DNA from 3 places in the Micromonospora sp. DT43 genome. Region 3 is predicted to be linked to each of the others. Evidence: riboswitches for the same ligand, from Rfam matches in the RefSeq annotation. Region 3 holds a riboswitch; each other region holds the start of a gene.
The links. Region 3 has a riboswitch for cyclic di-AMP ahead of ACLQ26_RS27135 (transglycosylase family protein). Riboswitches for the same ligand answer to the same signal wherever they lie in the genome.

Region 1 (4,948 bases), on a different contig from region 3:
TTCTTCTCCGGCCTGAGTCATGTCGGGCTGTATCTGGGTAACAACCAGATGGTGCACGCGCCACGTGCCGGCAAACCGGTGCAGGTGTCGAGCATCAACACCATGCCCGTCGCCGGGTTCCGCAGACCCGGCTGATCCACCTCGCGCACCACGACGGCCCCCGGTCAGACCGGGGGCCGTCGTCGTCTCTCAGCGAGGCGTTTCTCAGCGAGGCATCTCAGCGGGGCGCGCCCACCGGGGACGGCAGCAACTGCACGTCGGCGAGGTCGACGTACATGATGCGGTGGCCGAACTGGATCTGCGCGTACCGGTTCTTGCCCCGGATCACCGTCCAGTCGCCGGGCGAGGAGCCGTCGAACGTGCTGGCCCGGTAGTACTCGCCGCCCAGCACCGCGCCGACGGCGTAGCGCTGCCCGGCTGCCAGCGTGTACTGCAGCGGCGAGATCGCCTGGTAGGGCACGCCGGCCGGGTAGGCCGCCTGCTCCGGGTACGCCCGCCCGTAAACCGGGATGGTGGCCCGGCCGGCCTTCGGGGTGGCCACCACGCCGACGGTCCAGGTGGCGGTCGGCGCCGACGCCGGGTTGTGGAACCAGGCCCGTTGCCCGAGGTACCAGATGGCCGTCCAGTCGCCCTGCCGCCCGGCCAGGGCGTACGTCTGGCCGGCGGAGGCGCGGGCGCCGTGGTCAGACACGTCCATCGTGTTCGGGGTGCCGTCCGGGCGCAGCGCGATGTCGTTCACCAGCGGCGCGTCCTCGGACGGCGCGGTGTGCAGCACCACCGACGAGGAGCCGCGCGGCGCGCAGGGCGTTCCGGCTGTGACGCATCCGGTGAACGCCGGGCGGTTCGTCGCGTAGTCGGGGTCGATCCGGACCAACCCGGTGGCCGGGGTGCCGGTGTCCAGGCGCGGCGCGTGCAGCAGGTCGAAGTAGTGCGTCCAGTCCCAGTAGGGCCCCGGATCCCAGTGCATCCCGCGCACTGTCGACGCGATGGTGCCGGGCACGTTGTCGTGGCCGATGATGTGCTGGCGGTCCAGCGGGATGCCGTACCGCAGCGCGAGGTGCCGGACGAGCTTCGACGAGGTCCGGTACATCGCCTCGGTGTACCAGGTGCCCTGCGCGGCGAAGCCCTCGTGTTCCAGCCCGATCGACTTCGCGTTGACGTACCAGTTGCCGGCGTGCCAGGCGACGTCCTTGGTCTTGACGTGCTGGGCGATGTGCCCGTCGACCGAGCGCAGCGAGTAGTGCCAGCTCACGTACGTCGGGTCTTGGACGAGTTGCAGGGTGGTCGCCCAGCTCGCCTCGGTGTCGTGGATGACTATGTACTCGATCTTCTGCCGGGCGGGCCGGTCGGAGAGGTCGTGGTTGCCGTAGTCGCCGTCGCCGAACGCCTCGTAGGGGGCGGGGATCCACTCACAGGACACGGTCCGGGGGCATTCCAGGCCGTCCGGGCGGGCGAGTCGTCGCAGGCCCAGCCGGTCCAGCCAGGAACGCTCGGGTCGTACCGCGCGGGCCGGCAGGGTGACCCGCTGACCGTCGTCGGTCACGCGGGCAGCGCCGGCGCCGATGGTGGTGAAGACCTCGTCGGCGAAGGCCGCCGCGGCGTCGGCGCTGTCCGCGCCGGCGTAGCGGGCCACCGCGCCGTACCAGCTGGCCGGGTCGGTGCCCGCGCCGACCGGGGCTCCAACCTCCCGTTGGTACGCGGCCAGCAGCGCCGCCCCTCCCCTGATGTTGGTAGTGGCGTCGCTGCGCAGCGCCTCGGGGGCGGCGCCGGTCAGCGCGGCGGCGGCGTCGACGGTCTGCAACGCGGCAGTTGGCGGCGCGGGATCGGTGGCCGGCGCGGGTGCCCGGACGGCGCGGGAGTCGTCGCCGCGCGGATCCTCGGTGCCGGCGTCGTGGTGGCCGCGTGCGGGTAGGGCGGCCACGTGGCGGGCGTCGGTCAGGTGCATGGGCCCGTAGCCGCCGCTGGTGCTCGGGGTGCCGGCGTTGCTGTCCCAGCGGGACTCCAGGTAGGAGACGCCGAGCAGTACTGCGGTCGGCACCCCGTACTCGGTCGACGCGGCGGCGTACTGCTGCTGACGGTCGGCGGCCGGTGCGGCGGAGGCGGGACCGGTGCTCAGCGGTACGGCCGTCGTTGCGGTGACCACCGCGACGACGAGCAGCGCGCGCCGGCCGGCGGACAGGGTTGGACGTTCCATCGAACCCCCTAGATTTTGCTGGTATCGGTCTGGTCACCTTCGCGCCGGCCGGGAGTCCGCGTCAATACCTTTCTATCTATCAAAGCGTGCAGAAAGAAACTTTCACGTACGCTCGGTGATCCCCTCGAATCGGTACGGAGTGTCACGGCCGCACGGGTTGCGGATCGGTAACGGCCGTCTCTACTCTGGTCATTTGTCGGCCCGGTAGCAGGTCTGCCCATCCGGGCGGTAACGGACCGACACCGCCGAGTCGCTTGCGAGCGAGCCGGGGACCCAGGTTCCCCCGGGGTGAATCCGCAGCCATTGCGGTAGGGCGCCAACTTCCCGCCCGAACCCGTCAGCTAACCCGGTAGGCGGTCAGGAAGAAGGAGTACGGAACCCCGGTGGCCCTCCATGCCCCGCGGCCGTCGTCCGAACGGTCGGCCTCGGCCGACCCGACGTCGACAGTGCCGCGTCCACGCTGGTCCCGCTTCACCACCGCCCTCGCCGCAGTGGTCGGCGTCGCCGTCGTCCTGACCGGCAGCGCCACGGCTGCGCACGCGGACCCGTCCGTCGCCGAGATCGAGCGCCAGATCGACGCCGACTGGAACAAGCTCGAACCGGTCATCGAACGGCACAACGCCACCCGCGCGGACCTGGCCGTGAAGCGCAAGCAGGCCGACATGCTCGCCGCTCGCATCGCGCCCCTGGAACGCCAGGTCGACGCCGCGATGACCAAGGTCAGCGCGCTGGCCGTGCGGGCGTACATGGGCGAGAACCTGTCGACTGTCAACACGATGCTCGGCAGCCGGTCGCCAAGCGAGGTGGTGGGGCAGCTCGAGATGCTCGACCGGTTCGCCCACAACCAGCAGGAGGACGTCCGGCAGGTCGCCGACCTCCGCGACGAGCTGGCCCGGCAGAAGGCGCCGCTCGACGAGATGGTGGTCCAGCTGACCCGGACCGAAGCGCAGTTGGCGGCGAAGAAGAAGCAGATCAACGACGAGATCGACAGGCTGCAGAAGCTGCGCCTCAAGGTGTACGGCAACGGCGGCGGCGGTTCGCTGCGTCCGGCGCCCTGCCCGGCCAGCTACCCCGGCGGCGGCGCGGGCACGGCCGTCAAGTTCGCCTGCGCCCAGATCGGCAAGCCGTACGTGTGGGGTGCCGAGGGTCCGAACTCGTACGACTGTTCCGGGCTGATGCTCGCCGCATGGGCGAAGGCAGGCGTGTCGCTGCCGCACAACGCCGCAGCGCAGAGCCGGGTGACAAAGAACGTCAGCAGAGCCGACCTGCGCGCCGGTGACCTGGTCTTCTACTACAGCGACATCCACCACGTCGGCATGTACGTCGGCGGTGGCTGGGTGGTGCACGCCTCCCAGGCCGGTCAGCCCGTCAAGATGAAGAAGGTCGACGACGGGCCGATCCACAGCTACGGCCGTCCCGGCTGACCGACGTCGAACGCAGCAGGGCCCGTCGCGATCTCATCGCGGCGGGCCCTCGTCGTCTCCTAGCGCGTCGGCCAGGCACGCCAGTTCTGCCAGGAGCGGCTGGGCGTCGGCCCCCGCTGACCCTGGTACCGCGAGCCGTAGACCACCGAGCCGTACGGGTGCTCGGCCGGCGAGGAGAGCCGGAAGATGCAGAGCTGGCCGATCTTCATGCCCGGCCAGAGGGTGATCGGCAGGTTCGCCACGTTGGACAGTTCCAGCGTCACGTGGCCGGAGAAGCCCGGGTCGATGAACCCCGCGGTGGAGTGGGTGAGCAGGCCGAGGCGGCCCAGTGAGCTCTTCCCCTCCAACCGGCCGGCGAGCTGGTCGCCGAGCGAGATCACCTCCAGCGTCGAGGCGAGCACGAACTCCCCCGGATGCAGCACGAACGGCTCACCGTCGGGCACCTCGACCACCGAGGTCAGGTCGTCCTGCTGCATGGCCGGGTCGATGTGGGTGTAGAGATGGTTGTTGAAGACCCGGAACAGCCGGTCGAGTCGGACGTCGATGCTGGACGGTTGGACCAGGGTGGGCTCGAACGGCTCCAGGCCCAGCGTGCCGGTCTTGATCTCGGAGACCAGGTCACGGTCGGAGAGCAGCATCGGACCACCATAGCGAGGGCCGCGGTGACCAGCGTGTTGAGGTCGCTCCTCGTACATTTGTTCGATAGAATGCCCGCATGGCTTCCTGGTCCGAATTCGCCGCCGACGAGCCCCGCCTCGCCGACGGGATCCGCGTTCTCCTGCAGCAGTACGGGCCGGGCTTCGGCTACCTGGCCACGGTCCGCGCCGACGGCGGGCCCCGGGTCCACCCGGTCTCCCCGGTCATCACCGACGAGGGTCTCTTCTGCTTCATTATCGACTCGCCGAAGCGCCGTGACCTCGAACGGGACGGCCGCTACGCGCTGCACTCCTTCCCTTCGGAGGAGAGCGACGACGAGGCGTACGTGGCGGGCCACGCCTGGCCGGTCGCCGACCCGGGCCGGGTGGCCCGGTTGGCGCAGAGTGCCCGGGCCGAGCCGCAGGTCGACTGGCGGCTGTTCGAGTTCACAGTCGACGTGGCGATGCTGACCCGTCGCGAGCAGCACGTCACAGGCGTTCCGGGTGTCACTCCGGGCCGCCCGGCCGTGCGGGTCTGGCTGGATCCGCAAACCCCGCCGGCGCCGGCCGCGCCTGTCGCCGTACCGCAGACGCGCCCGGCCCGACGCAGCCGTGACGTCCAGTGCACGGCCGCCTGACCGCGGCCCGATCCGGTAAAAACGCAGGTGCCGGCTCCGTCGTGACGGAGCCGGCAC
Region 2 (4,948 bases), on a different contig from region 3:
TGTCGGCAACGCAGTTCCCGGCCCTCGACGCGGAAGGTCAGGCGATGGTCCGCGCCATGATCGACGGTTTGCGAGCGATGCTGCAGCAGGCGTTGCGGGCGGCGGGGGCCGATGAGCGGGAGGCGGCAGAGCTGGCGTTGTGCACGCTGGCGACGAACAAATCGCTTGCGGTGCTGAGCCGTGCCGGCTTCTCGAGCGACGACCTGGCAACCGTCGCCGCAGCCGCCGGCCGCACTGCCGGGACTCCACTGCCACTACCGTGAGTAACGATGCGAGAGCATCATCAGGCAAACGATGCTGCTCTCAGTACACCGACAGGTGTACGTGGTTGGTGTGGTCGCTGGACGGGTCGCCGTTGCCTCCGCTGTACGACTTCCACCCACTGCTGGGCAGCCAGATCTGCCTGTACCAGATCACGTAGAGCACGGCGAGCCGGTCGGAGTTGCGGATGAAGTACGCGGCGAGGTTGCTGCCGTACGTCTTGTCGGCGCCTGTGGCGTCACCGCCAAACCCGCCCTTCGCTGCGGCGAAGTCGCAGGCCCGACCCTTGGGGTGTTCGCCGGAGCCGCCGGAGCGGTGACAGGAGACGTAGTGGGTGAATCCGGCGGCCTTGGCCTGGTTGAGGGCGTGCAGCGTGCGCGGGGTGATGCAGCCGCTGGCCGGGGTGGGGTCGTTGATGCTGCACGACTCGGACGGCCAGGAGCCGTCGGAGTTGCGCGGCGCGGGCTGGGCGTTGGCGGTGGAGGTGCCCCGGTTGGAGCTGGTGTCGGCGGCGGTCGTGCGCGGCTTGCTGGTGGCGACCGTGAGGGCCCGCTCGGCCTGCTCCTTGCGCTTGGCCATCACCTCGACCTGCTTGCGCTGCTCGCGGATCTCGCCGTTCAGGGCGAGGCGGGTGCGGTTGGCCTCGTCCCGGGTGGTGTGCAGCTCGCGCAGCACCCGGTCCTCGTTGGCGGCCACCACGTCAAGCGAGGCCGCCCGGTCCAGGAAACCCTCGGGGGTGTTGGTGTTGAGCAACGCCGAGACGGTGCTGAGGCGGCCGGTGCGGTACGCCACGCCGGCGATCTCGCCGACCTTGCCGCTGCGTACGGTCATCTCGGCTTCGGTGGTCTTCAGCTTCGCCGCGAGTTGCTGTTGCCGCTGGACGGAGGTGTCCAGGGCGCGCTTCGCGTCCAGGTAGCCCTTGCTGGCGGCTTCGAGTTGGGCCCGCAGTGCGGGGGTGCCGCCCTCCTCGTCGCCGTCGGGCGCTGCGGCGGCCCGCAGGCCGCCCGGGGGAGCGGCGGTGGCCGCGCCGACCGGTACCGCGACGCCGAGGGTGACCATCATGACGATCAGCGCCGCTAGTCGGGCGGCGGGGGGTCGTGCTGGTGCCACTACGCATGTCCTTCCGTCAGCCGCCGACCGAGTTAGCTGACGGGTTCGGGACGGAAGATCCCTACCGCTGACGCGGATGCACCCCAGGAACATGGTTCCCCGGTTCGCCCTGGCGGGCGATTAGGCGGCGGCCGCCACCGGCGCCGGGAGGGCGCCGCCGGGTGGTGGCCGGGACCGAGCCTACCGGGACAGGTGGGACGTGTGCAGTCGATGTGACGGAAGGTGTCGGTGCCAGCACCGAAAACGGCGACGTAAAGGTCTTTTCAGCAGAAAAGTGCTCACCACTCGATCGATCCACATGCGCCGGAGGCTGCCCCGGGCTCGATCTGCAGCGTGGCGTGCTCGATGCGGAAGTCCTCCCGCAGGGCGGTACGCGCCGCCGTGAGCACCGCGCCGACCTCCGCGCCGGGTGCCATGATCAGGTGTGCGGAGGCCACGTCCATGCCCGAGGTGAGCGTCCAGACGTGCAGGTCGTGCACCTCGACCACGCCGGGCACCGCGGCCAGGCGATCGTGCACGGCAGTGACCTGGAGGTGTTCCGGGGCGGCCTGCACCAGGATCCGGACGGCGGCGCGTCCCAGCCGCCAGGTGCGCGGCAGGATGAACACGCCGATGGCGACAGCGACAAGCGGGTCGGCCCACCACCACTCGGTGAGCGTGATGAGCACTGCCGCGCCGATCACGCCGAGCGAGCCGAGCAGGTCGCCGAGCACCTCCAGGTAGGCGCCCTGAAGGTTGATGCTCTCCCGGGCGCCGGCGCGCAGCAGCGCGAACGCGACCAGGTTCGCGAGCAGGCCGAGGACGGCCACCGCGAGCATCGGGCCGGTCAGCACCTCGTGGGGGTCGCCGAACCTGCCGATCGCCTCGATCACCACGTAGACCGCCACGCCGGAGAGCAGGACGGCGTTGGCCAGGGCGGCGAGCACCTCGAGGCGGTAGAGCCCGAAGGTGCGCTGTGGGTCGCCGGTGGCCCGTCGGGTGGCGGTGATCGCGGCGAGCGCCATCCCGATGCCGAGCACGTCGGTGAACATGTGCCCGGCGTCGGAGAGCAGGGCGAGCGAGCCGGTGTGGAAGGCGGCCACACCCTCGACCACCATCAGGGCGGCGAGCAGCCCGAACGCGGCCCAGAGGCGGCCCCGGTGCTGGTGGGCGGCGTTGGCGACCGACCCGTGGTGGTGGTCATGACCTGCTCCCACGAGATCCACCCTCCGTCGCCACCCGGGACCCGGTCAAATGTATGCTCACATCGCTATGTATGCAACTGTACGGGCGGGTCCGACCGCCGACACCGCCAACGGGCAGGTCAGCCGGTCGGGTCGATGGTGGTGAGCCGCTGGGTGGCCCGGGAGAGCGCCACGTAGAGCGTGCGGACGCCGGAGCCCGGATCGGCCCGGATCTCGCTCGGGGAGACCAGCACCACCCCGTCGTACTCCATGCCCTTGGCCTCCAGGCTGGTCACGACCTGCAGCCTCGCCGCGCCGAGCGTGCCGAGCCAACCGGAGACCTCGTCGCGGCGGGTGACCGGCGTGATCACCCCGACCGTGCCGTCCACCTCGGCCAGCAGACCGGTCGCCGCCTCCACGACCGCGGTCTCCAGTCCGGCCGGCGGCACGACCAGCTCGACCGGATCGATCCCGGTGGAGCGGACGGCAGTCGGCAGCGACAGGTCCGGATAGAGCCGGCGAATCTCCGCCGCCGCCACAGCGAAGATCTCCGCCGAGTTGCGGTAATTGGTGGTGAGCGTGAAATCGTGCCGCTTGCGCCGGCCCAGCGCCTGGTCCCGGGCGCGGGTCAGCTCCTCCGGATCACCGGTCCACGCCGTCTGCGCCGGGTCACCCACCACCGTCCAGGAGGCCAGACGGCCACGCCGTCCCACCATCCGCCACTGCATCGGCGAGACGTCCTGCGCCTCGTCCACCACCACGTGCGCGTACTCCCGGTAGTCCTCCGGACGCTCCCGGGCCGCCGCCCGGGCGGCCCGCTGCCGGTCGTTTGCGGTGCTCAGCTCCCGGACACCGCCCGCGAGCTGGAACGGGTCGCGGCGGGCCCGCGCCGGCTGCAGCGGCTTACCGAGCAGCGCGTCGAGTTCGTCGAGGAGCGCCACGTCCGCGATGGTCAGACCCGCGGTGTCGAGGCTCTGGTACGCCGCGGTGAGCAACCGGATCTCCGCGCCGGAGAGGATCCCGCCGGCGTACCGACGCAGCCGCTCCGGTCGCGCCAGCCAGCCGAGCACGTGCCGGGGGTGCAGGCGCGGCCACCACGCCTTGAGGAACTCCCGGAACTCCGCCCGCTCGGCGATCTCGCCCTCGAAGGCCCGCTGCTCCGGCAGCCGGGTGATGCCCACCGCGCGGGCCTGTGCCCAGAGCGCGCCGAACACCCCGTCGAAGCCGGCCCGGCGGACCTCGTTGCGCCGGGCGCCGCGGTGCAGCGCGCGGTCCCGGATCCGGTCCAGCTCGGCCCGATCCAGCCGCAGCAGCGTCCCCCGGTAGAGCAGTCGCAGCTCACCCGGGCCGCCCGGCACCGCGTCGCGGACGGCGCGCTCCAGCACCCGGCGCATCCGCAGCGAGCCCTTCACCGCCGCCACCTCGGGCGGGTCGGTGCGGGTGGCGGTCATGCCCGGAAAGAGGGTGCCCAGCGAGTGCAGGGTCGCCGTGTCCTCACCGAGCGAGGGCAGCACCGAGGCGATGTACTCGACGAAGACGGTGGACGGCCCGACGACCAGGATGCCGCCTCCGGCGTACCGGCTGCGGTCGGAGTAGAGCAGGAAGGCCGCCCGGTGCAGGGCGACCGCCGTCTTGCCGGTGCCCGGCCCGCCCGCGACGATCGTCACCCCGGAACCGGGCGACCGGATCGCCTCGTCCTGCTCCCGCTGGATCGTCGCCACGATGTCGCGCATGCCCCGACCGGTGGCCCGCGACAGGGTGGCCAGCAAAGCGCCGTCACCGACCACGGTCATCCCCTCCGGGGCGGCGGTCGGGTCCAACAGGTCGTCCTCGATCCGGGTGACCCGCTCGGAGCGGGACTGGATGGTGCGACGACGCACCACGCCCAGCGGCTGCGCCGGGGTGGCCTGGTAGAACGCGGAGGCGGCGGGGGCGCGCCAGTCGACGACAAGCGTGGTGGCGTCCTCGTCGCGGATGCCGAGCCGCCCGACGTGCAGCACCTGCCGGTCGCGCAGGTCCAGACGGCCGAAGACCAGTCCCTCGTGCTCGGCGTCGAGGGTGTGCCGCCGCTGCGCGGCGTGGAAGACCATCGCGTCGCGCTCGACAAGCGCCCCGAACGTGCCCACCCGCGCCATCCGGTAGCCGTCCCGTTCGGCCCGAACCGCGGACTGGCGCAGTTCGGCCAGTCGGGCGTACACCCGGTCGAGGTGCCGTTGCTCGACGGCGATCTCCTGCTCCAGGGCGGTCTGGTCGGTCAACGCACGCTCCTTCGATGTCGCCGGCAAGCGGCGCGAACCGCGCGGGCCAACCGCAGAAGGGTACGGCCCCCGGCTCGACGCCTCGCGCCCGAGGTGCGGGAACGTGCTCAGCGCGCCGTGCCGGCGGCGCTCGCGTCGCGCCCGCCCGGCGTCGAC
Region 3 (4,948 bases):
GCTGGCGGCGCACCGCTCGACGAGCGCGATCAGGACCTCCCGCTCCCGGGAGAACCACGCCGCTGCCTCGTCGTGGTCGCCGGCCTTCTCCGGCCGGACTCCGGCGACGGCGGGTGGCAGCGCGATGGGGTCCCAGTGCGGATGCAGCAGCACGGCCGCACCGTGCGCGCTGTGCAGGTAGTGGTCGAAGAGCCGGCGCCGCGCCTCGGCCCGGTCGCCGGTCGGGTCCTGCTCACCGGACAGCTCGGCGGCGAAGGCCCGCAGCAGGTCGTGCATCCCGTACCGGTCCGGGCCGCGTTCGAGCATCAGGTGCGCGTCGGCGAGTTCGGTGAACGCCGTCCGGACGTCGCGGCGGTCGACGCCGGCGAGACTGGCTGCGGCCGCCATGCTGAGCGTCACGTCCGTGCTGCCGCCGACCAGCCGGAAGAGCCGGGCCGTCGGCCCGGCCAACAGGCGGTATGACCACGACAGCGCAGTCCGTACGCTGCTCGCGTGGTCGCCCGCGTCCAGCCCGTCCAACCCGCCGTCGGTGCGTAACTGCGCGCCCAGCTCGGCCAGGGAGAGCTGAGGCCGGACCACCGCCCGGGCCGCCACCACGACCAGGGCCAGCGGCAACCGGTCGCAGAGCCCGACCAACTCGCCGACGGCGTCCCGTTCTGCCTCGGCCCGCGCCCCGATCCGTGCGTGCAGCAACGCCTCCGCGTCCGCGGCGGTGAGCAGGTCCAGCACCAGCGGCTCCGCTCCGTCGGTGGCGACCAGACCGGTCAGGCGATCGCGGCTGGTCACCAGCACCAGACAGCGGGCGGAGCCGGGTAGCAGCGGCCGGACCTGAGCGGCGTCAAGGGCGTTGTCCAGCAGTACCAGCATCCGCCGGCCGGCCAGGAGACTGCGGTACAGCGCGGTCTGCTCCTGCGGGTCGACCGGCAGCTCCCGGGGCGACACCCCGAGCGCCGCGAGGAAGCCGCGTACGACCTGCTCCGCGCTGCGCACCACGCCGCTGTGGCTGTAGCCCTCCAGGTTGGCGTAGAGCTGACCATCGGGGAAATGGCCGACCACCTGGTGCGCCCAGTGCACGGCCAGCGCGGTCTTGCCCACCCCGGCCAGCCCGGACAACACCGCCACCGGCACCGCCCCGGGATGCGCGTCGGCAGTCGCCCGCAGCGCGTCCAGTTGGGCCAGCTCGACCCTCCGTCCGGCGAAACCCCGGACGTCCGACGGCAACTGTGCCGGCACCGGGTGGGCCAGAGCCGGCGCGGTGACGGGGCCGGCCGTGGTGTGCGTCGAAGTGGGTTCCGTGCCGGGCGTCGGCGCGGTGATCTCGCCGCGCAGAATGGCCTGGTGCAAGAGGCGAAGCTCGGCGCTCGGGTCCGCGCCCAGTGCGTCGGCCAGCTGCTCCCGTAGCCGGGCGTAGTACGCCAACGCCTGTGCGCTGCGGCCGGCGGCGGCCAGTGCGCGCAGCAACGCGGCGGCGACCGGCTCGTCCAGTGGGTGCTCGTCGGCGAGCCGGGTCAACGGGTCGATCACAGCCTCCGGCTCACCGCTGCGCAGCAGGCCGCGGGCCCACTGCAGGACGGTCTCGGTGTGCCGGCGGTGCCAGTCCTGGCGGACCCGGGCCGCCCACTCGCCGGGCAGCCCGGCCAGTGGCTCGCCACGCCACAGCTCGAGCGCCCTGCGCAGCAGCTCCACCCGCTCAGGGTCGTCGTCGGCCAGCCCGTCGGCCCGGTGTCGCAGCGCGTCGAAGTGCGCGCGGTCCACTGTCTCCGGTGGCAGGTCCAACAGGTATCCGCCGGACCGTCGCGCCAACGCGTCCGGTGCGCCCGCGTCGGCCAGCACACGGCGGAGCCGGGCGAGGTAGACATGCAGGTTGTGGCGAACCCTGGGCGGCGACGCCTCGCCCCAGACCCGGTCCACCAGAGTCTCCAGGTGGACCGGTCGGCCCACGTCGACCGCCAGCGCCGCCAGAACGGCGCGCTGGCGGGCCGCTCCGGCATCGACCGGATGGCCATCCGCCCAGACCTCGACCGGCCCGAGGACCCGAATCTCCATGAACCGCCGCTCGCTGTGCCGCCGGTCGCCCATCCGGCACCGGGACAGCTGGATTGAGGTTCCGGCAGGAATTCGTCGACCTTCCGCGCCGATCATCGTTGGCACAGCGGCATCGATCAATGCGATGTCGGCAACTCGACTCACGACCTGTTCCGGTCGTGACGACACCGGAGGTCACCATCGTGCGAAATGCTCTGCGAAGGTTCACGTCCGCCCTGCTCGGCGTGGTCGCTGTGGGCGCCGCGATCGGGGTCGCCCCGAGCCCGGCTCAGGCCAACTACGCCTGCCCGTCGGGTCTGCTCTGCCTGTACGCCGGCACCAACTTCAGCGGCGACATCTTCCTGCTCGACGGGCCCTACAACGGATGCAACGACGTTCCGCTGCCCTCGTACTTCCGCAACAAGACCCAGTCGATCATCAACAACCGGCCGTCCGGCACCGTCTCCACCTTCTGGGACAACGTCAACGCCACGGGCCTGCTCGGCTACCAGCACGCCTACGGCTACCGGGCGAACCTGGCGTACGACTCGGCCGCCATCGGGGGGAACTGGAACCAGCGCATCGAGGCGGTCCGGGTCTGCTGAGTGAGGCTGTCTCCGGCGGGGAGGGGAGTCGGAGACGCCACGACGGCGCCGGCCGGAATCCAACGGGGGATTCCGGCCGGCACCGTCGCGCGGGTCAGCCCGGGTAGTAGCACTGGTTCGGGATGACCGGACCGCCGTCGACCCTGAAGATCGCGAAGCCCATCCACGCCCGGGTCTGCGGGCCGTACTCGCCGTCCTCGGCGATGTTCGCCCACTCCCAGGTATCGTTGATCTTCTGTTGCGCGGCCCGGACGGCGTTGCGCGTGTTGGTGCCGTACTGGCCGTCGAGACGCAGGGACTGGGAGTAGCAGTTGTTCAGTGCCTCCTGCAACACCTTGACCGCGCTGTTGGAGTTGCCGTACTTCAGGTAGCAGGTCTTGTTGCGGTCCTGCCAGCCGACGGTGGGCACGTGCATCTCGGCGCCACCCGGGTAGCCGCCGACGTTGTAGTAGGTGAGGCTGGTGCAGGTGGTGGCCGCCTGCGCGGCGGTCGGCGCGAGCCCGACGAGTCCGGCGCTGACGAGGACTGTCGCGAGGGTGGCGGCGGCGCTGCGGCGGCCGATGCGGCTCTGGTGGATCGGCATGCTCTCCTCCTGGGATGGGCTGCCGGGTTGACCCGGCATGCACTGGAGCATCGCGATCGCCGATCTATGGAATCCTGCCGGAATGTCAATCGCGCCCCGCAGCGCCCGGTCGGCGGTATCCCGGCCTGATCGGAAACGGTCCATCGTGGTCGCTGCACAGTCGAGGACCGTCCGCAACCGCTGAGCGGGCCGTCCCGCGTGCCCCGGTGAACAACTTCACAAGGGTTGGGCGACCGTCACCGACGGTGCCTACCGTCGGTCGGGTCCGCCACCGTGGACGCCACGACCGGCAACGCCAAATCCTGCCCCCGGTCGTCGGAAACAGAACCCGGGCAGGAGCGGGGGACCCAACGTTCCTCGGTGCATGTCACCTCGGGGTGAAGCCGCCACCGCGCGGCCGGGCGCCTCGGCCCGAACCCGACAGCTCACCTCGCCGGCGTGGAGGAAGCACACATGACGTCTGTCTACACCCCCCGTCATCGACGGGTCACCACCCGCCGCGTCGCCGTCGGCACCCTCGCCGTCGGCGCGGTCACCGGCGCTGTCGCCCTCTTCGGTCCCGCGGCTCCGGCCCAGGCCGGTGTGAACTGGGACGCGGTCGCCAAGTGCGAATCCGGCGGCAACTGGAAGATCAACACGGGTAACGGCTACTACGGTGGCCTGCAGTTCTCCCAGGGCACCTGGGCCGGTTACGGCGGCAAGAAGTACGCCGCCCGCGCCGACCTGGCCAGCCGCGGCGAGCAGATCGCCATCGCCGAGAAGGTGCTCGACGGGCAGGGCATCGGCGCGTGGCCGACCTGCGGCCGCAAGGGCGGCTCGTCGGGCGGCGCCGCCACGAAGTCCTCGACGAAGTCGACAGCGAAGTCGTCCACCGCGTCGAAGGACCGGTCCACCGCCCCGAAGGAGCGGTCGTCGCGCGGCGACCAGCCGGCGACCCGCAACCACGAGCGCACCGCTCCCGCGGCCAGCGGCGACACGTACGTCGTCAAGCAGGGGGACACCCTGTCGGAGATCGCCGACAGTCACCGCCAGGCGGGTGGCTGGCAGGCCCTGTACGAGCGCAACCGGCAGCTGATCGGCACCGACCCGGGCCTGATCTTCCCGGGCCAGCGGCTCGCCCTCTGACGTACGACACTCGAACGCTCGGCCGGGTCACCGGCCGAGCGTTCGGTCGTTCGACGGCCCCGGTCGGGGCGCGGGTCACGCCGCGGCGGACGCCCTCGACTCCCGGCGCGACATCACCGCGGTGGCGTCGCGGTCCCAGCGGGGGGCGGGTGCCGCCGCCTCGCCGGGCCAGCCCGTGCCGACACCGTCGCCGCCACCGCCGATGGTCATCTCGACTGAGTCGGGCGTCCTGCGGGCCAGCCGCAGCGACTGCTCGGCACCCGCGCGAGCCGAGCACGGCCAGGACTGGCCGGCGCACTGGAGGTTGCGGCAGTGACCCTCGTCGTCGGGCTCGTGGGCACTCAGCACGTCGACCGCCAGCTGCCAGAGCAGGGGGTCGGTCACGTCGTGCGGGCGTTCGGCGCGCCGGCTCGGTCGGTTGCTCGTGTCGTCGGACATGATGGCCCCCCTCGTCAGGCTGTTCCCTACAAGGGTCACCCGTGAGCCGGCGGCTAAACCGCCGACCTGCTGTGATGTGTCTCCGGTCGCAGCTGGCAGGGCCCCATACGCCGCTCAGTCCGGCAATAGCGGCATCTCGACGCCCGGATCCCGGCCGAGAAGCACCGCCCGG

Region 1: another riboswitch for cyclic di-AMP. It lies ahead of ACLQ26_RS25025 (NlpC/P60 family protein); the one in region 3 lies ahead of ACLQ26_RS27135 (transglycosylase family protein).
Region 2: another riboswitch for cyclic di-AMP. It lies ahead of ACLQ26_RS01335 (coiled-coil domain-containing protein); the one in region 3 lies ahead of ACLQ26_RS27135 (transglycosylase family protein).

The regions. Positions count from the first base shown of each region.
Region 1 is NZ_JBNCKR010000012.1:74,534-79,481, reverse strand. It holds gene ACLQ26_RS25035 (NlpC/P60 family protein) at 1-135, shown strand, start outside; gene ACLQ26_RS25030 (N-acetylmuramoyl-L-alanine amidase) at 218-2,194, opposite strand; cyclic di-AMP (ydaO/yuaA leader) riboswitch at 2,428-2,564, shown strand; gene ACLQ26_RS25025 (NlpC/P60 family protein) at 2,578-3,618, shown strand; gene dcd (dCTP deaminase) at 3,678-4,256, opposite strand; gene ACLQ26_RS25015 (pyridoxamine 5'-phosphate oxidase family protein) at 4,334-4,891, shown strand.
Region 2 is NZ_JBNCKR010000001.1:283,677-288,624, forward strand. It holds gene ACLQ26_RS01330 (TetR/AcrR family transcriptional regulator) at 1-263, shown strand, start outside; gene ACLQ26_RS01335 (coiled-coil domain-containing protein) at 304-1,371, opposite strand; cyclic di-AMP (ydaO/yuaA leader) riboswitch at 1,377-1,508, opposite strand; gene ACLQ26_RS01340 (cation diffusion facilitator family transporter) at 1,650-2,567, opposite strand; gene ACLQ26_RS01345 (HelD family protein) at 2,675-4,792, opposite strand; gene ACLQ26_RS01350 (alpha/beta fold hydrolase) at 4,900-4,948, opposite strand, start outside.
Region 3 is NZ_JBNCKR010000014.1:115,958-120,905, forward strand. It holds gene ACLQ26_RS27120 (AfsR/SARP family transcriptional regulator) at 1-2,046, opposite strand, end outside; gene ACLQ26_RS27125 (peptidase inhibitor family I36 protein) at 2,229-2,630, shown strand; gene ACLQ26_RS27130 (peptidoglycan-binding domain-containing protein) at 2,725-3,213, opposite strand; cyclic di-AMP (ydaO/yuaA leader) riboswitch at 3,498-3,666, shown strand; gene ACLQ26_RS27135 (transglycosylase family protein) at 3,667-4,338, shown strand; gene ACLQ26_RS27140 (hypothetical protein) at 4,414-4,776, opposite strand; gene dinB (DNA polymerase IV) at 4,891-4,948, opposite strand, start outside.